2 regions of the Streptomyces sp. NPDC048566 genome follow, and region 1 is predicted to be linked to the other one. Evidence: riboswitches for the same ligand, from Rfam matches in the RefSeq annotation. Region 1 holds a riboswitch; the other holds the start of a gene.

Region 1 (11,089 bases):
CAGATCTCGCCGGACATGCGCACGTTCTTGCCGCGCGCGCCGAGCCGGTGCAGGCCCATGATCGCCAGCGAGGTGACGGACTTGCCGGAGCCGGACTCGCCCACGATGGAGAGGGTCTTGCCCTTCTCCACCGAGAAGGTCAGGCCGTCGACGGACTTGACCAGACCGTCGTCGGTCGGGAAGTGCACCTTGAGGTCGCGCACTTCGAGGAAGGCGCTCGGCGGGGCCGAGGGGGAGGAGACGGGCTCGCCGACCGCGGCGCCGGTCTTGGACAGTTCGGTCACGAGAGCCTCACCCGCGGGTCGGCGGCGGCGTACAACAGGTCCACCAGGAGATTTGCGATGACGACGAAGAAGGCGGCGAGCAGCGTCACGCCGAGGATTTTCGGCAGGTCGTTGTCGGTGATGCCCTGGACCGCGTACTGCCCGACTCCGGCCAGGGAGAACACGGTCTCGGTGATCACGGCACCGCCGAGCAGCAGACCGAGGTCCATGCCGAAGACGGTGATGATCGGGGTGAGCGCGGCGCGCAGTCCGTGCCGGACCACCACCCTGCGCTCCCGCAGGCCCTTGGAGCGGGCCGTGCGGATGAAGTCCTCGTTCATCGTCTCCAGCATGCCCGAGCGGGTGAGCCGGGCGTAGATGGCGGAGTACAGCAGAGCGAGGGAACACCAGGCCGGGAAGAGGGTGTTGGCCCACTGCGCCGGGTTCTCGGTGAACGGCACGTACGTGCGGCCGAAGATGGGCCACTGGTAGGTGAAGAGCAGCAGCGCCAGGTTGCCCGTGAAGAACATGGGCAGCGAGACACCGGCGAGCGCGACGCCCATGAAGGTGCGGTCGAAGACCGAGCGGGGCTTGAGCGCGGAGACGACGCCGATGGCGACACCGGAGACGAGCCACAGCACGGCGGCGCCGCCGGCCAGCGAGAGCGTGATCGGAAGGCGGGAGGTGAGCTCCGGCCAGACCGCCTGGTGGGTCTTGAAGGAGTACCCGAAGCACGGCGCGCTGCAGTGGGCCGTGGTGGGGCCGAGGTCGTAGGTAGCGCCTGTGACGATCCCCTTGATGAAGTGCCAGTACTGGACGTAGACGGGCTGGTCCAGACCGAGGTTGTGCTTGACCGCGAGAATGTCGGCCTTCGACGGGCTCTTCCCGATGTACTGCTGGGCCAGCTGGTCGGGGGTCTGACCGGCCAGTCTGGGGAGCAGGAAGAAGATGGCGAAGGTGACCGCGGAGACGACCAGGAGCAGGATCGCTGCCGCTGCCGTCCGACGGAGGATGTACGAGATCACGGGGATCGGCGCTGGTGCCCGCGGGCCGCAAAGCCCGCGGGCACCAATGCCTTCACCTGCCTTCCGGGGCTACTACTTCTTCGTGGTGCCGATGTTGAGGTAGTCGTACTGACCGCTGAAGGCAGCCGAGGAGACCAGGTTCGTGGCGTACTTCGGGCGGGCGAGGAGCACCTTGAAGTAGGTCAGCGGGACGATGACGGCGTCGTCCATGGTCTTCTTGTCGATCTCGGTGTACAGGGCGTTGCGCGCGGCGTCGTCCTGCGTGCCGATGGCCTTCTCGAGGAGCGAGTTGACGTCCTTGTTGTCGTACTGCGACAGGTTGGTGTTACCCGAGGAGCCGATCGCGCTGCCGTTCAGGATCTGCTGCAGGAAGCCGTAGCCGGAGGGCCAGTCGGCACCCCACTGCATCATGATCAGACCGATGTTGTTCTTCTCGGTGAACTTCGGGACACCCGCGTAGTCGGTGAAGTACTTGCCCGACGGGTACTGCTTCAGGCTGGCGTCGATGCCGACCTTCTTCAGCGAGTTGATGATCGCGGTGGCGGCGTCGATCTCCTGCGGGCGGTCGCTGCGCGCGGCGATGTTCGTCTTGACGGTCGACTTGCCGCAGGCCTTCAGCTGGTCCTTGGCCTTGGCCGCGTCACCCTTGTTGTCGGCCGACGCGTAGACGTCCGACTTCTCGTAGCCCGGGATGTCCGGCGGGAGGACGGTGGAGGCGATGTCGCCGCGCACCGGGCCGCCCTCGGCGGTCTGCACCGAGACCTTGTCGATCGCGAACTGCACGGCCTTGCGGCACGCGACGTTGTCGAACGGCTTCACCTTGGAGTTGATCGCCATGTAGACGAGACGGCCACCGTAGGTGTTGTCGGTGTCGGCCTTCTTGTCGGCGGAGGCGAGCACCTGGGCCTGCGTGGCGGCCTGGACGCCGGTGCCGCCGAGGTCGATCGCGTCGCCCGCGAGGACGTCCTTGTCGATCGTCTCGGCGTTCACCTTGAGGTTCACGACGATCTTGTCCGGGTACTGCTTGCGCAGCGGGTCGGTCTTGGCGTCCCAGTTCTCGTTGCGCACCAGGACGGCCTGCTTGCCGTCGGCGTAGCTCTTGAACTTGTAGGAGCCCGAGGAAACGATGTTCTTGACGTAGTCGACGCCGTTGTCCTTCGCCTGCGGGACCGGAGCGGTCTGCGGCGAGGCGACGAGGTAGTCGAACTCCTGGAACGCGGTCTTCAGGTGGAAGACGACGGTGGTGTCGTCCGGGGTCTCGATGGACGAGAGGCCCTTGCCGCTCTTGTCCTTGTAGGGACCCTTGTACTTGTCGCCGCCGACCAGGAACTGCTGGAAGTAGTTCGGGCCGAGGGAGAGGACGTCACGCGCGAAGTTCGAGCGCTCGACGGCGTACTTCACGTCCTTGGACGTGATCGGGGAACCGTCCTGGTACTTCAGGCCCGCACGCAGCTTGTACGTCCAGGTCTTGCCGCCGTCGCTCGGGACACCCTTGCTCGCCGCGAGGTCGGGGACGAGGGTGTTGCCCTTCTCGCCGGCACCGGGCTGGAACGTCATCAGCGGGCGGGCGTACAGCCGGCTGAGGTTGTACATGTACGCGTAGTACGTGTTGCCCGGGTCGAAGGAGTCCGGCACGTCGGAGTACTCGTACGTGACCGTGCCCCCCTTCTTCGTGGAGGCGTTGACGACGTCCTTGGTCGCTGCGTTGGCCCCAGCTGATTTGGCGGTGTCGTCGTTCTTGTTGTCATCGGCCTTGCTGCAGCCTGCGACGAGCAGGCTCGCGGAGCCGATGGCCGCAACTGCGGCCAGCGCTGACCTTCGCATGATGGGCGGGTTCCCCTCCATTGTCGGAAACTTGGTGGTCTCTCGGTGCGCGTCGGGCATCAGCGACTGCGCGGGTCGAGAGCGTCGCGGAGACCGTCGCCCAGCAGGTTGAAGGCGAGGACGGTCACGAAGATGGCGAGGCCGGGCACGATCATGAACTGCGGGTCGACCTCGTAGAAGGTCACCGCCTCACGGAGCATGCCGCCCCACGACGCCTGCGGGGGCTGGATGCCGACGCCGAGGAAGCTCAGGGACGCCTCGAAGAGGATGTTCGTCGGGATGAGCAGCGTCGAGTAGACGATGATCGGGCCGACCAGGTTGGGCAGCAGCTCCCGGAAGAGGATGTAGGGGCCCTTGGCGCCCATGCCCCGGGCGGCGTCCACGAACTCCCGCTCGCGCAGGGCGAGCGTCTGGCCTCGGACGATGCGGCCCAGGTAGGGCCAGTTGAAGAAGCCGATCACGAAGATCAGCACGCTCAGGTGGAGCGGGAGCCCTTCGAGGCCGAACGCGCCGCCCTGGAGGGTGGCGGAGATGGCGATCGCGAAGAGCAGGAGGGGGAAGGCGAGGAAGGTGTCCATCATGCGGCTGATGATCGCGTCGACCCGCCCGCCGTAGTACCCCGCGACGACGCCGAGGATCGCGCCGATCACGTTCGACAGGATGGTGGCGCCGAAGGCGACGACCAGGGAGACCCAGGAACCCTCGAGGATGCGGGTCGCGACGTCGCGCCCGAACTTCGGGTCCACGCCGAGCGGGTGATCCGCGCTCATGCCGCCGAACCCACCGGTGGGCAGCGAGGTGTTGGGGTCGATCAGGTCCTGGTGGAAGGCGTTCGGGTCGAGTCCGAACAGCGCCTGGATGGGCCGGGCGAGCACGGCCATCAGGATGAGCAGCACGACGATGACACCGCCGGCGACCGCCACTCTGTCGCGCTTGAAGCGCGTCCAGGCGATCTGCCCCAGGGAACGACCCTCGATCCGCCCCTTGTCGGCTCCGGTCGGCACAGCCTCCGGCTGTGCCTCCGACGCCGCCCCGGTGGTCTCGATCGGTGCGGTCACAGTGACCCGACCCTTCTCGCCGGTGGTGACCGGCCTACGCCTGCCGCTGTCTGCGGCTTGGTTCACTTGCTCGCCGGGAAGCCGGCCGCAGATGGTGCGGCCCGATGACCCGGCTGATCCTTCGACTTGCACTCGCTCGCGGAATCGATGACCCCGCGTCTGATGGGCGAGTCTTCAGTGCCGCCACGATCACGTGCCAGGTCTGATGGAGAAAGTATGCGCAACCGTGATGCTTGTAGGTGGATTCCGTTATCCGAACAGTGGGTAACGACAGCCGGACGAGGGGCAGTTGGGCACGAAGGGTCCACGCCGACCCCTATGACCACAGAAAGCCCCGAATCGGGACAACCACCGCATGCTCCTGCTCCCCCGCAGGTCAGCACCATGGCGCGCACGACACGGGATGGCCGCGCGTGAGGACATGATGCCAGCAGCGCTCGTACTGCCGTACGACAGGTCCGGGATGCGGGACGCGCTCAGTATCCGCCGCGGGCCGGCGGATAGCCGTAGCCGCCCGCCACCGGGGCCTGGGCCGGGGCCGCGTGGGCCTCGCGGTCGTAGAACGGACGGGCCTGGGAGCGCAGCCACATGGCGACCGGGTCGAACAGGTCCGACATGGCGACCGTCGAGACGGGCAGCCCCTCGGGGACCGCCCCGATGGACTGCTGCATCATCGCCCGCACCGAGTCGACGGCGGGCGGCGAGGTGTCGTACACGTCGAGGCCGATGGCCAGATACGGCGCCCCGAGCGCGGGCTGCACCCAGGCGCGGCGCAGCGAGCGGACGGCCGGGGTGCGGTGCGCGTTCTGCGTCAGCAGGGCGTAGAACTGCGGGATCTCGATGCCGGGTTCGGACAGCCGGAGCGGTCCCGCGGGCTGCCGCTCCAGTCCGGCGGCGATCCGGCGCAGATCGAGCCACGGGATGCCGAGGCCGCCGCCGGGGGCGTGCGGATTCAGCCAGATGCCGAAGTGGTCGGGGTAGAGGGTGCGCGCGACGTCCAGGCCGTCGACGACTTCGTACGAGCGGTTCCAGCCGCTGGCCGACAGCTCCTGGGCCGAGGTGACGCAGGGGGCGTAACCGAAGCCCTCCACCTGCATGTTGCCGTACTGGGCGTCCGGGGAGCCGGCCTGGCCGTGCCACAGCAGCATCCACACCTGGCCGGACGAGGGGGTCGCGAGCGCGCGCAGGAGCGCCTCGTAGGCGTCGTAACGCCCGGGCGTCACCTGGCGCAGCATGTGCTCGACCTGCCCGGCCGCGGCCGTGCCCGACGCGCTCACCCTTCAACCGCCCCTTCGAGAACACATCACGACGAATTCATCCCTCACGCCCGAGGCGCCGGCCGAGAACGTGCGTCACCCCCGACCGGCCCATGAAACCAGCTTATGCGGCGAACGTCCTCCGCCGGGGAAGGCGTCCGGAGCTCCTTTTCGTCACGATCGCGGCGCGCGGGGCCGCGGGCGGGCGTTCCCGAGGCCCCGCGCAGGGGGCCGCGCACCGGCGGCCGAGCCGGCCGCGCGCGGGGCCGGCCGGGCCCGTGGTTCAGTGACCCGCCTGGTAGAAGGGCCGCACCTGCGCGCGCATCCAGTCGCCCACCGGGTCCTCCGCCACGTCCAGGAGGACCAGGTTCACCGGGATGCCCATCGGGACGCGGCCGAGGGCCCGGCCGAGGGCGTCGAGCGGAAGCGTGCGGGCCTCGCCCTCCCACAGGGACAGTTCCACGCCGATGAACAGGACGGGGGCGTCCCCCTCGATGCTCGCCAGGCAGCGCCGGGCGCTGAGCACGACGCCGGTCCCGGCGAACTCGGCGGAGGCCGCGGCGAGGAAGTCCACCGGGTCCTCCTGCCAGTCGGGCTCGAACAGGCGCACCCGGCCGCCGCTCGCCGGCCCGTCCAGCGGGGTGCGGCCGGCCCGGCAGAGGTCCGCCACCGCGGGCGGCGGCAGCGGCACGCCGACCACTCCGTCCGGGTTGACCGCGATGCCCACCTGCGGGGGGAGCCCGCGGGCGAACTCCACGGCGGGGGCGATGGTGAACGCCATGTGGCCGCCGGTGACCTGCCGGAACTGCTCCTCGGAGCTGAAGACCGGGACGTACGCCTGGCCCTGGAGTTCGATCGTGGGCAGGTCCAGCGGCCCGCTGCCGTGTCCGCCGCCGCTCGGCAGCGGCACCCAGAGGAAGCTGCGGCCGAGCACCTCGACGATGCGGGCGCCCGCCGACGCCGCCGCCCCCATGCCGAGTGCGGCCGACAGCACCTCCTCCAGCTCGTTGCCGGGCCAGCCGCCGTGCGGATGGGGGTGTGCCTGTGCCGGGAAGTCCATCTGTCTCAACCGCCTGCTTCGAACCACTGTTCCGCTGGAAGGTTAGTGGGGGTGGGTGCCGGTGCCGGTCAGTGGCCGAAATCGATGCTGCGCAGCACGTCCGCGGACCGCCGGTCCAGGAGGACCACCGAGCCGCATCCCGCGGGCGGATCGCCCCGCTCCACGGAGCGCAGCAGCCGGTCGACCGCGCCGCGGTGGCGGGCGAAGGCGTAGCGCGAGACGCCCCGGCCGCGCCGGCGCTGGCCGTCCAGCGCGGTGTCCGGCCCGACGTCGAGGACGAGCAGGTGCAGGACGCCGCCGCGGCGGCCCGCCTCGCGGGCGAGCCAGCGGCGCACCCACGCCTGCGTGCCGCAGTCGTGCACGACGACGCCGCCGGCCCCGCGCAGCGTCCGGCGCAGTCCCGCGTAGTGCGCGAGGCGGACCAGGGGGCGGTAGACGGCGTACGGCAGCAGCGGGGCCATCCGGCGGTCCCAGCGGTCGCGGGTGTCCTGGGAGTCGACGCGCGCACCGGTCACCGCCCGCCGCATCAGCGTCGACTTGCCGCTGCCGGGCAGCCCGGTGACCACGACGAGGTCGCGGGCGCCGAAGCGCAGGCCGTGCGGGCCGCGGCCCGCGCCGCCGCGGAGGTCGCGGACGACGGCGGCCCGGTGCGGTCCGCACACCCCCCGGGCCGGCGCCTCCGGCTGCTCGGGCACCGCGAGGCCCGATCCCGCCGCGTACACCCTGGTCCTGTTCACCGTGGCCACCCTCCCCTTCGACGTGGACTCCCCCGCGGTCGCGGACTCCCGTCACGCCGAGTGTAAAGAGAAGGTAATGCGCCGCGCTTCCCGTTTCCGTAAGCGGACCGCCACGGCACGGTTACGGATCCGGACTGCCCTGATCGGACGGGGCGTGCGATGATGGCCGCGCCAACTGCATACCGGCCGCTTGAATCCGCGCGGGAGAGTCCCGGGTACGTGTACCCGGGCGCCGAAGGAGCAAGTCCCTCCCTTGAATCTCTCAGGCACCGTTACCGCGCGGGCGAGGCACATCTGAAAAGCGGGCCGCTTCGTGGTGGCTCCACCCAAGGTGCAAGTCAGGACCACCGTTTCGCGGGGTCATGATGAACCTCTCAGGTTCCGATGACAGATGGGGAGGAACGACCTCGCCGTCATGCCTTGGGAGCCCCACCGATGAGCAGCACCACCCCCCGTCTCACCGCGCTCGACGCCCTGCACCGCTCGCTGGGCGCGACGATGACCGACTTCGCGGGCTGGGACATGCCGCTGCGCTACGGCTCGGAGCGCGACGAGCACCTCGCCGTCCGCACGAAGGCCGGACTCTTCGACCTCTCCCACATGGGCGAGATCACCGTCACCGGGCCGCAGGCCGCCGACCTCCTCGCCTTCGCGCTGGTCGGCAACATCGCCACCGTCGGCGTCGGCCGCGCCCGCTACACGATGATCTGCCGCGAGGACGGCGGCATCCTGGACGACCTGATCGTCTACCGGCTGGCCGAGCACGAGTTCATGGTCGTGGCGAACGCCTCCAACGCCCAGGTGGTGCTGGACGCGCTGACCGAGCGCGCCGCCGGCTTCGACGCCGCCGTGCGCGACGACCGCGACGCCTACGCGCTGATCGCCGTCCAGGGCCCCGAGTCCCCCGGCATCCTCGCCTCGCTCACGGACGCCGACCTCGACGGCCTGAAGTACTACGCGGGCCTGCCCGGCACCGTGGCCGGGGTACCGGCGCTGATCGCCCGCACCGGCTACACCGGCGAGGACGGCTTCGAGCTGTTCGTGGCGCCCGCCGACGCGGAGAAGGTGTGGCAGGCGCTGACCGACGCCGGCGCCCCCGCCGGCCTGATCCCGTGCGGCCTGTCCTGCCGCGACACGCTGCGCCTGGAGGCGGGCATGCCGCTGTACGGGCACGAGCTGACCACCGCGCTGACCCCCTTCGACGCCGGCCTCGGGCGGGTCGTGAAGTTCGAGAAGGAGGGCGACTTCGTGGGGCGTGCCGCGCTGCGCGAGGCCGCCGACCGCGCCGAGCAGGACCCGCCGCGGGTCCTGGTCGGCCTGATCGCCGAGGGGCGTCGGGTGCCGCGCGCCGGGTACCCGGTCGTCGCCGGCGGGCAGGTCGTCGGCGAGGTCACCTCCGGCGCCCCCTCCCCCACCCTGGGCAAGCCCGTCGCGATGGCGTACGTCGACGCCGCGCACGCCGCGCCGGGCACCCCGGGTGTCGGCGTGGACATCCGGGGCAGCCACGAGCCGTACGAGGTCGTGGCGCTGCCGTTCTACAAGCGCCGGAAGTGACACCGGTGCGCGACCGGCGGACCGTGACCGCGGAACGCCGGTCGCACGGGCCGTGCGGCCTCGCACGGCGCCTCCGGGCGGGCCGGCCCGCCCGATCGACTCCCCCTTTCAGCAGCACTCCCCCGCGTACAGGAGAATTCAGGCCATGAGCAACCCCCAGCAGCTCCGCTACAGCAAGGAGCACGAGTGGCTGTCCGTCGCCGAGGACGGCGTCGCGACCGTGGGCATCACCGAGTTCGCGGCCAACGCGCTCGGCGATGTCGTCTACGCCCAGCTTCCGGAGGTCGGTGACACGGTGACCGCGGGCGAGTCCTGCGGCGAGCTGGAGTCGACCAAGTCGGTCAGCGACCTGTACTCCCCGGTGGGGGGCGAGGTCGTCGAGGCCAACCAGGACGTGGTGGACGACCCGTCGCTGGTGAACTCCGCTCCCTTCGAGGGCGGCTGGCTGTTCAAGGTCCGCGTCGCCGACCAGCCCGAGGACCTGATGTCCGCCGACGAGTACGCCGCCTTCACCGCCGGCTGAGGAGTCACCGCATGTCGCTTCTGAACACCCCCCTGCACGAGCTGGACCCGGACGTCGCGGCCGCCGTCGACGCGGAGCTGCACCGCCAGCAGTCCACGCTGGAGATGATCGCCTCGGAGAACTTCGCTCCGGTCGCGGTCATGGAGGCGCAGGGCTCGGTCCTGACCAACAAGTACGCCGAGGGCTACCCGGGCCGCCGCTACTACGGCGGCTGCGAGCACGTCGACGTGGTCGAGCAGATCGCCATCGACCGGGTGAAGGCGCTGTTCGGCGCCGAGCACGCCAACGTGCAGCCGCACTCCGGCGCGCAGGCCAACGCCGCCGCGATGTTCGCGCTGCTCAAGCCGGGCGACACCATCATGGGCCTGAACCTCGCGCACGGCGGGCACCTCACCCACGGCATGAAGATCAACTTCTCCGGCAAGCTGTACGACGTCGTCGCCTACCACGTGGACGACGCGACCGGGCAGGTCGACATGGCCGAGGTCGAGCGCCTGGCCAAGGAGTCCCGGCCGAAGCTGATCGTCGCCGGCTGGTCCGCGTACCCGCGCCGGCTCGACTTCGCGGAGTTCCGCCGGATCGCCGACGAGGTCGGCGCGTACCTCATGGTCGACATGGCGCACTTCGCCGGTCTGGTGGCCGCGGGCCTGCACCCGAACCCGGTGCCGCACGCCCACGTCGTCACGACGACCACCCACAAGACCCTCGGCGGCCCCCGCGGCGGCGTGATCCTCTCGACCGCCGAGCTGGCCAAGAAGATCAACTCCGCGGTCTTCCCCGGCCAGCAGGGCGGTCCGCTGGAGCACGTGGTCGCGGCCAAGGCCGTCGCCTTCAAGGTCGCCACCACCGACGACTTCAAGGAGCGCCAGCAGCGCACCCTCGACGGGGCCCGCATCCTGGCCGAGCGCCTGGTCCGGGACGACGCGAAGGCCGTGGGCGTGGACGTGCTGTCCGGCGGCACGGACGTGCACCTCGTCCTCGTCGACCTGCGCAACTCCGCGCTGGACGGGCAGCAGGCCGAGGACCGCCTCCACGAGGTCGGCATCACGGTCAACCGCAACGCCGTCCCGAACGACCCGCGCCCGCCGATGGTCACCTCCGGCCTGCGCATCGGCACCCCGGCCCTGGCCACCCGCGGCTTCACCGCCGAGGACTTCACCGAGGTCGCCGACATCATCGCCGAGGCGCTCAAGCCGAGCTACGACGCCGAGGCCCTGAAGGCCCGGGTGTCCGCTCTGGCCGACAAGCACCCGCTGTACCCCGGCCTGAAGTAGTTCCGTACGCTTCCAGGCCGTACGTTTTTGTTCGTACGTTTTTCCCGCGTACGGTTTTTGTTCGTACGGTTCGATCCGTACGGGCTTCCGGGGCACCGCGCACACTGGAATCAGGCGCGGTGCCCCGTCCCATGCAGTCCCCGCACCACCCCCCGCCGGACAGCGGCGTCCGGCGAAACCCCAAGGAGTTCCCGTGGCCATCTCGGTCTTCGACCTGTTCTCGATCGGCATCGGCCCGTCCAGCTCCCACACGGTGGGCCCGATGCGCGCCGCCCGCATGTTCGCCCGGCGCCTGCGCAACGAGGACCTGCTGGCGCGGGTCGCCTCGATACGCGCCGAGCTGTACGGCTCGCTGGGCGCGACCGGCCACGGCCACGGCACCCCCAAGGCGGTGCTGCTCGGCCTGGAGGGCGCCTCTCCCCGCACCGTCGACGTCGAGGGCGCCGACGACCGGGTGGAGCAGATCAAGGCGTCCGGCCGGCTCGACCTGCTCGGCGAGCACGAGATCGCGTTCT
Region 2 (11,089 bases), on a different contig from region 1:
CGGCATGCCGCAGCAGCCCCCCGTTCGGAGCAGCGCTCCGCGCCCCCCGCGCCCGGACGCCTCCATGTCGCTGCTCACCAATGTCATGGACCACAGCCTCGACGACGGATACGCCGAGGCCGCGGCGCGCAAGCGGTCCGCGGGCGACGGCGGGCTCCCCAAGACGGTGCGGGCGAAGCTCGGTCTCGCCGCCGGCCTGGTCCTGGCCGGGCTCGTGGTCACGGTGGGAGCGGCGAACGCGCGACTGGCGGCGCCCGTCGTCGCCAAGGAGCGCCAGGAACTCATCGACCGCATCGAGCGGGAGTCGGCGTCCGCCGACAAGCTGGAGAACAACGTCGACACCCTGCGGGCCGAGGTCGACGCACGCCAGCGCGAGGCGCTGAAGACGACCGGAGACAAGCAGGCCGATTTGGTCGGCATCCTGTCGGGTGCCGTCGCCGTACACGGTCCGGGCGTGAAGCTCGTCGTGAACGACGCCAAGGAGGCCAGCACCGGGGGAGACGGCACCAACCCTCGCGAGACGTCCGGTTTCTCCGACACCGGACGCGTGCGGGACCGGGACATGCAGCGGGTGGTCAACGGGCTGTGGGAGTCGGGAGCCGAGGCGGTCTCCATCAACGGACAGCGGCTGACCGCCCTGTCGGCGATCCGCGCCGCCGGTGACGCGATACTGGTCGACAACAAGCCGCTGGTGCCGCCGTACACGGTGCTCGCGGTGGGGGACGGCAAGCGGCTCGCCACCCGCTTCCAGGACAGTGCCGACGGGCTGTATCTGCATGCCCTGGAGGAGAACTACGGCATCCGGACCGGGATTTCCGCCGAGGACGACGTCCGGTTGTCGGCCGCACCGAGTGTGATCGTACGTACAGCAGAGCCGAGAACAGAGAAGGGCACATCGTGATCGCCGTACTGGGCCTCGTCGTGGGAGTCGTGGCTGGACTGTTGGTCCGTCCCGAGGTTCCGGCGGTGGTGGAGCCGTACCTCCCGATCGCCGTGGTGGCGGCGCTCGACGCCGTGTTCGGCGGGTTGCGGGCGATGCTGGACGGCATCTTCGACGACAAGGTGTTCGTGGTCTCGTTCCTGTCGAACGTGGTCGTCGCCGCGCTGATCGTCTTCCTCGGCGACAAGCTGGGCGTGGGCGCCCAGTTGTCCACGGGTGTGGTGGTCGTGCTCGGCATCCGCATCTTCTCCAACGCCGCCGCCATCCGGCGGCACGTCTTCCGGGCGTGAGGCCGATGAGCAACGGTGACGAGACCCCGGGGACGCCCGAGACCTCCGGGACGCCCGACACGCCGGCAGCCCCCGCAGCGCCCGGCAACCCCCTGCGCAGGGAACTGCCGGAAGAGGTGCCCGCCGCGTCCGCGCAGGCTCCCGGAGCGGAGTCGGCGCAGGCGAGCGCCAGGCCGTCGTCGGCGGGCCGGCGGCGACTGGTCGAGGGGCTGTGGCCGCCGCGCGTGTCGCGCGCCCAACTGATCGTCGCCGTGCTGCTGTTCGGACTCGGCTTCGGTCTGGCCGTCCAGGTGGCGTCGAACAGCGACGGGGACAGCGCGCTGCGCGGCGCACGCCAGGAGGATCTCGTACGCATCCTCGATGAACTCGACAACCGCACGCAGCGTCTGGAAGACGAGAAGCAGGGTCTGGAGGACCAGCGGACCGAGCTGGAGAACAGCTCGGACCAGGCCGAGGAGGCCCGCCGGCAGACGGTCGAGAAGGAGAAGCAGCTCGGCATCCTCGCGGGCACCGTGGCCGCCCAGGGGCCCGGCATCACGCTGTCGATCGACGACACGAAGGGGACGGTCGAGGCGGACATGCTGCTCGACGCGATCCAGGAGCTGCGCGCCGCCGGTGCGGAGGCGATCCAGGTGAACGGCGTGCGTGTGGTCGCCGGGACCTACCTGGCCGACTCCGGGAGCGGGGTGAAGGTCGACGGGAACAAGATCGCCCAGCCGTATCGTTTCAAGGTCATCGGCAAGCCGCAGGATCTGGAGCCGGCGCTGAACATTCCGGGAGGCGTGGTGCAGACGCTGGAGAAGGAGCAGGCCACGGTCGCGGTGGAGCGGTCGACGAAGATCGTCGTGGACGCCTTGCGACCGGCGGAGCGGCCTGACTACGCTCGGTCGTCCTCCCCGTGAGGTGGGGCGCATGAGGTCGGCCGGGCGAGGGCATGAGGTTGCGGGGGGTCGACGCACCGAATGGGTGGTGCGTGGTGGAAACTGTCTGGTGGATACGGACGTTGTGAGGATGTCCGGGTCGACCGGTGTGTTCAATCAGTGTTCGTCCTGCCCCACGGGCGGGTCTGTTTCGGTCAAGGGGAATCGCCCGTGAAGTTGTTTGCGAAGTTGTTCGGCAAGAGCACGCGAGAGGGCAGCGGTGACAACGCGACCGCCCGTCACCGTGCACCGCGCCAGGCGGAGGGTGCGGACGCCCAGAGCGGCGACCGCCCGCTGTTCCGGGACCAGGTCGGCGATGCCGGTGGTCAGGGCGCGTCGTCTGTTGACCCTGCCCAGTCCGGCCGCATAGGTTTCGGGGAACCGTCAGCCTCAAGCTCGGGTGGAGGGTTCGCCTCCGACCCGTATGCGTCCCAAGCCCCCGGTGGGCAGCCGCGGCAGGAGGATCCGTCCATGTCGGCGCTGGTGTGTACGAGGTGCGGGAACCGGAACGCGGAGAACAGCCGGTTCTGCTCCAACTGCGGAGCTCCGCTGCGAGGTGGCGCCGAGCGCCCCTCCGAGACGACGTCGACGATCTCGATCTCCGGTATCGAGGCCTACGACGCCGAGGTGACGGGGCAGACGCCGTCCCCGACGCTGTCGCCCGAGGCGCAGGCGGCGGTCGACGCGCTGCCGCTGGGCTCGGCCCTCCTGGTGGTGCGCCGCGGTCCGAACTCGGGCAGTCGCTTCCTGCTGGACAGCGACCTGACCACGGCCGGGCGTCATCCGCAGAGCGACATCTTCCTCGACGACGTGACCGTGTCGCGCCGTCATGTGGAGTTCCGGCGCGGGACGGACGGGTCGTTCACCGTCGCGGACGTCGGCAGCCTCAACGGTACGTACGTCAACCGGGAGCGCATCGACCAGGTCGCGCTCTCGAACGGTGACGAGGTGCAGATCGGCAAGTACCGGCTGGTGTTCTACGCGAGCCAGCTGGGCGTCTGACCCTCCCCCAACTCCGTCCGGGGGGACACCGAGGGAATGTCCATGCTTCAAACACCGAGCGGCGGTGCCGGCAGCGGCACCGCCGCGGACAGCGGTCTGATGAGCATCGGCGCGGTGCTGAGCGTGCTCCGCGACGAGTTTCCCGAAGTAACCATCTCCAAGATCAGATTTCTGGAGTCGGAGGGGCTCGTCGAGCCGCGGCGGACCCCTTCCGGGTATCGCAAGTTCAGCGCCGGTGACGTCGAGCGCCTCGGGCACGTCCTGAGGATGCAGCGTGACCACTACCTCCCGCTCAAGGTGATCCGCGAGCACCTGGACGCCCTGGAGCGCGGTGAGCGGGTCCGTCTGCCCGCCGTGGGCCGTCCCCGCGGCTCGGGGGAGGAGGCGCCCTCCGCGGAGCTCTACGGAGAGCCACAGGAGCCCACCGCGGCCCGGGTCGGCCGTGCGGAACTGCTGGCCGCCGCCGAGATCGGTGAGCAGCAGCTCGCGGAGTGGGAGTCCTACGGCCTGATCGGGCCCCTGCCGGACGGCGTGTACGACGCCGAGGCGGTGACCGTGGCCGCCCTCGTCGTCGAGCTGGGGCGCTTCGGGATCGAACCGCGCCACCTCAGGGCGATGAAGGCGGCGGCCGAGCGCGACGCCGGCCTCGTGGACCAGGTGGTGGCTCCGCTGCGGCGGCATCGCAATCCGCAGACGCGGGCGCACGCGGAGGCCCGTACGAAGGAGCTGGCGGGGCTCACGGTGAAGCTGCACGCGGCGCTCGTGCAGACCGCGCTGGGCGTACGACTTCCCTGATCGGGGGCGCCCGCGGGGGTGGCGGATCGGGCACCCGTTCTGTGCCCGACTACCCAAACGTCCCGGGCACGGCCTAGGGTTGCTGTGTGAACGAGCTCGATGTCGTAGGTGTCCGGGTGGAAATGCCCTCCAACCAACCGATCGTGCTTCTGCGTGAAGTGGGAGGCGACCGCTACCTCCCCATCTGGATCGGGCCGGGGGAGGCGACGGCGATCGCCTTCGCCCAGCAGGGCATGGCCCCCGCTCGACCGCTGACCCACGACCTGTTCAAGGACGTGCTGGAGGCGGTCGGCCAGGAGCTCACGGAAGTGCGGATCACCGACCTCCGCGAGGGCGTCTTCTACGCCGAGCTCGTGTTCGCCAGCGGGGTCGAGGTCAGCGCGCGTCCCTCCGACGCCATAGCGCTCGCCCTGCGCACCGGCACGCCGATCTACGGCAGCGACGGCGTCCTGGACGACGCCGGGATCGCGATTCCGGACGAGCAGGAGGACGAGGTGGAGAAGTTCCGCGAGTTCCTCGACCAGATCTCGCCCGAGGACTTCGGGACCAACAGCCAGTGACGCCGTGAGCCCCGCGCGTTCCCGGCGGCATTTGCCCGCGGCGCGTGGGGTGTGGCGCGGCCCGCGCCGAGCGCATTCGGCTAGCCTTTCCCCGCGGTAGGACACGACAAACCACTCGTTGGGTGATTATCACCCGGCGTGCCGAGTGTGGCGATCGTTGACGCGCCCCTGGTGACTGCCTACCGTCGAGAAGGCAGGTCAAGGACGGAGGTCGGCGTGAGAAGCAGCGGCGACGGTACGGCTGGGGGTGCTCCCGGACGCGGTCTGGGGGAGAGCGGCCCGTACCCGCTTCATGGCAGCGCGGCCGATCACGCTCCGCGTCGGCCGGCGGCAGTGTCCGACGAGGGAGGGGCCGTTCCCGACGAGGTCGGATACCGGGGCCCCACGGCGTGCGCCGCGGCGGGCATCACCTACCGGCAACTCGACTACTGGGCGCGCACCGGCCTGGTCGAGCCCAGCGTGCGGCCCGCCTACGGGTCGGGGACCCAGCGGCTCTACAGCTTCCGCGACGTGGTGGTCCTGAAGATCGTCAAGCGCTTCCTGGACACCGGGGTCTCCCTCCAGAACATCCGCACCACGGTCCAGCACCTCAGAGAGCGCGGTTTCCAGGACCTCGAACGCATGACGCTCATGAGCGACGGCGCGACGGTCTACGAGTGCACCTCGCCCGACGAGGTCCACGCGCTGCTCCAGGGCGGCCAGGGCGTGTTCGGCATCGCCGTGGGGGTGGTCTGGCGGGATGTGGAGAGCGCCCTGTCGCAGCTCCACGGAGAGCGCGTGGACACCGGCGAGACCCTCCTCGCCCACCATCCCGCGGACGAGCTGGCCCGCAGGCGCAACCGCGCCGTGTGAGCGCGCTCCCCGTACCGGCATCCCGCCCCCGGCGTCGCCGGGGGCGTTGTCAGTGGCATGGGGCAGCATCGGACACGTGAGAAGCGCCCCGACGATCCTGCATCTCGACATGGACGCCTTCTTCGCCTCGGCGGAGCAGGCGTCCAAGCCGAGCCTGCGCGGGAAGGCCGTCGTCGTGGGCGGGCTGGGACCGCGCGGGGTCGTCGCCACGGCCTCCTACGAGGCGCGGGTGTACGGGGTGCATTCGGCGATGCCGATGGCGCAGGCGCGACGCCGGGCGCCGAACGCCGCGTATCTGGTGCCGCGCTTCGCTCTCTACCGGGAGATCAGCGAGCAGGTGATGGGTCTGCTGCGGGCCCTGTCGCCGCTGGTGGAGCCGCTGAGCCTCGACGAGGCGTTCGTGGACCTGGAGGCCGGTGGGGCGGCCCGGGACGCGCACTCGGCGCGCGAGGCCGGGGTACGGCTGAGGGCCGACATCCGCGCCGTCACGGGGCTCACCGGGTCGGTGGGGCTCGCCGGGTCGAAGATGCTGGCCAAGATCGCCTCGGAGCAGGCGAAGCCGGACGGCCTGGTGCTGATCGAGCCGGGCACCGAACGGGAGCTGCTGGGGCCGATGTCCGTGCGGACCCTGCCGGGGGTCGGGCCCGCGACCGGCGACCATCTGCGCCGCGCCGGGATCACCACCGTCGGGGAGATCGCCGAGGCCGGCGAGGACGAGCTGGTGCGGCTGCTGGGGAGGGCCCACGGGCACGCGCTGTTCGCGATGGCGCTGGCGCACGACGACCGGCCCGTGGTGTCCGAGCGGGAGACGAAGTCGGTGTCCGTCGAGGACACCTACGACGTGGACATCCACGATCGGGTCCGGGTGGGCCTGGAGGTGCAGCGGCTGGCCGACCGCTGTGTGGGGCGGCTGCGCGGGGCCGGGCTCTCGGGCCGCACCATCGTGCTGAAGGTGCGCCGGTTCGACTTCTCCACGCTGACCCGGTCCGAGACGCTGCGCGGCCCCACGGACGACCCCGGGGTCGTCCGGGAGGCCGCCGCGCGGCTGCTGGACGGTGTGGACACGACCGGAGGTGTGCGGCTGCTCGGCGTCGGGGTCTCCGGGCTCGCCGACTACACGCAGGAGGACCTGTTCGCCCAGGCCCACGCGCGGCAGATCCACGCCGAGGCCGCGGCCGAGGCCCCGGCGGCGGTGGAGCCGGCGGGAGGACCGCCGGTCGAGGGGCAGGCGGACGCCGGCCCGGCGGGCGGGAGGGAGCCGTCGGCCGAGCGGCGCTGGCCCGCGGGGCACGACGTCCGGCACGCCGAGTTCGGGCACGGATGGGTGCAGGGGAGCGGCCTGGGCCGGGTCACGGTCCGCTTCGAGACGCCGTACTCGGAGCCCGGCCGGGTCCGGACCTTCCGGACGGACGACTCGCGGCTGGAACCGGCCGATCCCCTCCCGCTGGTCCGGCCGGGGCGGTCGCCCGTGTCCGGAGACCACGGGCGGGCGGCCGGGGAGGTCGCCGAGGGGACGGCGGGAACCGGCGCTCCCGGCCGCGGTCCGGTGGCCCCGGCGCCGCTCCCGGAGTGCGGCCGTCAGGCGTCCTCGGAGCCCGCGAGCCGGCCGAAGTCGCGGTCCGGCGGCGGGGGAGGGGAGGCGACGTCGAGCCCGTAGTGGTGGTAGAGCTGGAGTTCCTGCTCGGGCGAGAGGTGCCGGCCCACGCCGAAGTCGGGGGCGTCCTTGATGAGCGCGCGGTCGAAGGGGATCCGCAGGGTTCCCTCGACGATCTCGCTGGGTTCCAGGGGCACGAACGCGTCCCTGCTGAACAGCCCGGTGCGTATGGCCGCCCACTCCGGGACCCCGGTCGCGTCGTCGAGATAGACCTCGTCGATGGTGCCGATCTTGGTGCCCTTGCGGTCGAACGCCTTGCGGCCGATCAGGTTGCGCGGATCGATGTCGGTCTGCACGGTCCCTCCTCGTGGTCGCAAACTCATCCGTAAGCACTACATCCGTAAGCACTACAAAAGAGCACATTCGGATGGGCGGCCACTCGAAAGCAGGCGTCTTGTCCCCGCTGGTAGGCTGGCGATGGCCGCTGATCCCGTGCGGGAGAGTCCTCCGGACGCCACCGGAGGCGCCGAAGGAGCAAATCCTCCCCGGAATCTCTCAGGCTCACGTACCGCACGGACGAGGTCACTCTGGAAAGCAGGGCGGGCGCCACGGGCTTCCGCTCTCACCGACGGTGAAAGCCGGGACGTCAGCGCACGGACCGGTGAAGCTCTCAGGTTGAGATGACAGAGGGGGAGGCCGTCGGGGTACCCGTGCCGGGGTACCCCTCGAAGGTCGCGTCAGACCAGGAGGCCTCCGCAATGACCGCCCCCCGCATTCCGCTCTCCGAGCTCGAACAGGGCATCCCCTTCGAGCAGCGCCACATCGGGCCCGACTCCGAAGCCCGGGCCAAGATGCTCGCGCAGGTCGGCTACGGCTCCCTCGACGAGCTGACGGCCGCCGCGGTGCCCGACGTGATCAAGAACGTCGACGCGCTGGACCTGCCGGCCGCCCGGACCGAGGCCGAGGTGCTCGACGAGCTGCGCTCGCTCGCGGACCGCAACCAGGTACTCGGGTCGATGATCGGCCTCGGCTACTACGGCACGTTCACCCCGCCGGTGATCCTGCGCAACGTCATGGAGAACCCGGCCTGGTACACGGCCTACACCCCCTACCAGCCGGAGATCTCGCAGGGCCGTCTGGAAGCCCTGCTGAACTTCCAGACCGTCGTCGCCGAACTCACCGGACTGCCCACCTCGGGCGCCTCGCTGCTCGACGAGGGCACCGCCGCCGCCGAGGCGATGGCGCTGTCCCGCCGCATGGGCAAGAACAAGAAGGGCCTCTTCCTGGTCGACGCGGACGCGCTGCCGCAGACCATCGCCGTCATCCAAACCCGGGCCGAGCCGACCGGCGTCGAGGTCGTCGTCGCCGACCTCGGCGACGGCATCCCGGCCGACCTCGCCGACCGGGAGATCAACGGCGTACTCGTCCAGTACCCCGGCGCCTCCGGTGCCGTACGCGACATCAAGCCGCTCGTCGAGCAGGCGCACGCGCTGGGGGCGGTCGTCACCGTCGCGGCCGACCTGCTGGCCCTCACGCTGCTGACCTCCCCCGGCGAACTGGACGCCGACATCGCCGTCGGCACCACGCAGCGCTTCGGCGTCCCGATGGGCTTCGGCGGGCCGCACGCCGGCTACATGGCGGTGCGCGAGAAGTTCGCCCGCAGCCTGCCCGGCCGGCTGGTCGGCGTGTCCGTGGACGCCGACGGACACAAGGCCTACCGCCTCGCCCTCCAGACCCGCGAGCAGCACATCCGCCGCGAGAAGGCGACCAGCAACATCTGCACCGCGCAGGTGCTGCTCGCCGTGATGGCCGGCATGTACGCCGTCTACCACGGCCCCGACGGTCTGCGGACCATCGCGCGGCGCACCCACCGCTACGCCACGGTCCTGGCCGCCGGGCTCACCGCCGGCGGTGTCGAGGTCGTGCACGGCGCGTACTTCGACACCCTCACCGTGCGGGTGCCGGGCCGCGCCGCCGCGGTCGTGGAGGCCGCCCGCGGCCTCGGCGTCAACCTCCACGGCGTCGACGACGACCACGTGTCGATCTCCTGCGACGAGACGACCACGCGCGGGCAGCTGGCCGCCGTGTGGACCGCGTTCGGCGTCGACGGCGACGTCGAGGCGCTGGACGCGAGCGCCGAGGACACCCTGCCGGCGGCGCTGCTGCGCGGGGACGACTACCTCGCCCACCCGGTGTTCCACCAGTACCGCTCCGAGACCGCGATGCTGCGCTACCTGCGCCGGCTCTCCGACCGCGACTACGCGCTCGACCGCGGCATGATCCCGCTGGGCTCCTGCACGATGAAGCTCAACGCGACCACGGAGATGGAGCCGGTCACCTGGCCGGAGTTCGGGCAGCTGCACCCCTTCGCGCCCGCCGAGCAGGCCCAGGGCTACCTCTCGCTCATCCATCAGCTGGAGGACCAGCTCGCCGAGGTCACCGGCTACGACAAGGTGTCGCTCCAGCCCAACGCGGGCTCGCAGGGCGAGCTGGCCGGTCTGCTGGCCGTCCGCGGCTACCACCGCGCCAACGGCGACGACCAGCGCACGATCTGTCTCATCCCGTCCTCCGCGCACGGCACCAACGCGGCGAGCGCCGTGATGGCCGGCATGAAGGTGGTCGTGGTGAAGACGGCCGACGACGGCGAGATCGACGTCGAGGACCTGAGGGCCAGGATCGAGCAGTACCGCGACGAGCTGTCGGTGCTGATGATCACCTACCCCTCGACCCACGGTGTGTTCGAGGAGCACGTCGCCGACATCTGCGCCCGGGTGCACGAGGCCGGCGGCCAGGTCTACGTCGACGGCGCCAACCTGAACGCCCTGGTGGGCCTCGCCAAGCCGGGCCACTTCGGCGGCGACGTCTCGCACCTGAACCTGCACAAGACGTTCTGCATCCCGCACGGTGGCGGCGGTCCGGGTGTGGGACCGGTCGGAGTGCGCGCCCACCTCGCGCCGTACCTGCCGAACCACCCGCTCCAGCCCGAGGCGGGCCCGGAGACCGGTGTCGGTCCGGTCTCCGCCGCGCCCTGGGGATCGGCGGGCATCCTGCCCATCTCCTGGTCCTACGTCCGGCTGATGGGCGGCGAGGGCCTCAAGCGGGCCACGCAGGTGGCCGTGCTGTCCGCCAACTACGTCGCCCGCCGCCTGGAGCCCCACTACCCGGTGCTCTACACGGGCCCCGGGGATCTGGTGGCGCACGAGTGCATCATCGACCTGCGCCCGCTGAGCAAGGCGACCGGGGTCAGCGTGGACGACATCGCCAAGCGGCTGATCGACTACGGGTTCCACGCGCCGACGATGTCGTTCCCGGTGGCCGGGACGCTGATGATCGAGCCGACCGAGTCCGAGGACCTCGGTGAACTCGACCGGTTCTGCGACGCGATGATCGCGATTCGCGCGGAGATCGAGAAGGTCGGTTCCGGTGAGTGGACCGCCGACGACAACCCGCTGCGCGGAGCGCCGCACACGGCCGCCGCGCTGAGCGGGGACTGGGAGCACGCCTACAGCCGGGAGGAGGCCGTCTTCCCGGCCGGGGTCTCGGCGGCCGACAAGTACTGGCCGCCGGTCCGCCGCATCGACCAGGCCTACGGCGACCGCAACCTCGTCTGCTCCTGCCCCCCGCTGGACGCCTACGAGGACTGATCACCGCCGTGTACGCGGGCGCCTGCGGACGGTGACACCCCGCGGGCAGGCGTCGGGGCCGGTACGGAGCGCAAGGCTCCGCACCGGCCCCTGATGCGTCCTGCCGGGTGTGCCGGCTCAGGCGGCCGTCATCACCGTGGCGCTGCCCAGCGGGCGGTGCGGGGCGATGATCCGGCCGTCCGGCAGGAGCTCACCGGTGTCCTCGAAGAGCAGAACGCCGTTGCACAGCAGGCTCCATCCCTGCTCGGGGTGGTGCGCCACGAGACGGGCGGACTCCCGGTCGGCGGACGCGGCTGACGGGCACGGCGGCTGGTGCTGGCACATGGAAGGGATCTTTCGCTGGGTCGAGAGGTCTGCGATGGCTGTGGTGTCTGTTCCGCGGCTCGGTGCACTCATGGCCGCTCCCCCGTTGATGTGTGGTCTGGAACCCAGTGTTGCCCTACGGGCGTCGATCCGCAGGGATTTGACGGCACCGCTTCTCACAGGTTCATG

The links. A riboswitch is a leader RNA that binds a small molecule or an ion and turns the genes downstream of it on or off. The one in region 1 is predicted to bind glycine.
Region 2: linked by a shared signal. The riboswitch ahead of gcvP (aminomethyl-transferring glycine dehydrogenase) and the one ahead of gcvT (glycine cleavage system aminomethyltransferase GcvT) in region 1 are both predicted to bind glycine.

What each region holds. Positions count from the first base shown of each region.
Region 1 covers NZ_JBICWL010000019.1:51,446-62,534, reverse strand. Annotated here, with positions in the region: gene ACGFS9_RS24765 (ABC transporter ATP-binding protein) at 1-284, opposite strand, end outside; gene ACGFS9_RS24760 (ABC transporter permease) at 281-1,288, opposite strand; gene ACGFS9_RS24755 (ABC transporter substrate-binding protein) at 1,361-3,133, opposite strand; gene ACGFS9_RS24750 (ABC transporter permease) at 3,172-4,170, opposite strand; gene ACGFS9_RS24745 (enhanced serine sensitivity protein SseB C-terminal domain-containing protein) at 4,647-5,447, opposite strand; gene ACGFS9_RS24740 (enhanced serine sensitivity protein SseB) at 5,710-6,486, opposite strand; gene ACGFS9_RS24735 (AAA family ATPase) at 6,555-7,223, opposite strand; glycine riboswitch at 7,415-7,511, shown strand; gene gcvT (glycine cleavage system aminomethyltransferase GcvT) at 7,659-8,777, shown strand; gene gcvH (glycine cleavage system protein GcvH) at 8,923-9,300, shown strand; gene glyA (serine hydroxymethyltransferase) at 9,312-10,574, shown strand; gene ACGFS9_RS24715 (L-serine ammonia-lyase) at 10,768-11,089, shown strand, end outside.
Region 2 covers NZ_JBICWL010000037.1:3,598-14,686, forward strand. Annotated here, with positions in the region: gene ACGFS9_RS31035 (DUF881 domain-containing protein) at 1-901, shown strand, start outside; gene ACGFS9_RS31040 (small basic family protein) at 898-1,230, shown strand; gene ACGFS9_RS31045 (DUF881 domain-containing protein) at 1,236-2,132, shown strand; gene ACGFS9_RS31050 (FHA domain-containing protein) at 2,193-3,152, shown strand; gene ACGFS9_RS31055 (MerR family transcriptional regulator) at 3,195-3,947, shown strand; gene ACGFS9_RS31060 (bifunctional nuclease family protein) at 4,034-4,507, shown strand; gene ACGFS9_RS31065 (MerR family transcriptional regulator) at 4,724-5,359, shown strand; gene ACGFS9_RS31070 (DNA polymerase IV) at 5,436-7,016, shown strand; gene ACGFS9_RS31075 (PRC-barrel domain-containing protein) at 6,938-7,309, opposite strand; glycine riboswitch at 7,439-7,534, shown strand; gene gcvP (aminomethyl-transferring glycine dehydrogenase) at 7,712-10,597, shown strand; gene ACGFS9_RS31085 (DUF5999 family protein) at 10,715-10,921, opposite strand.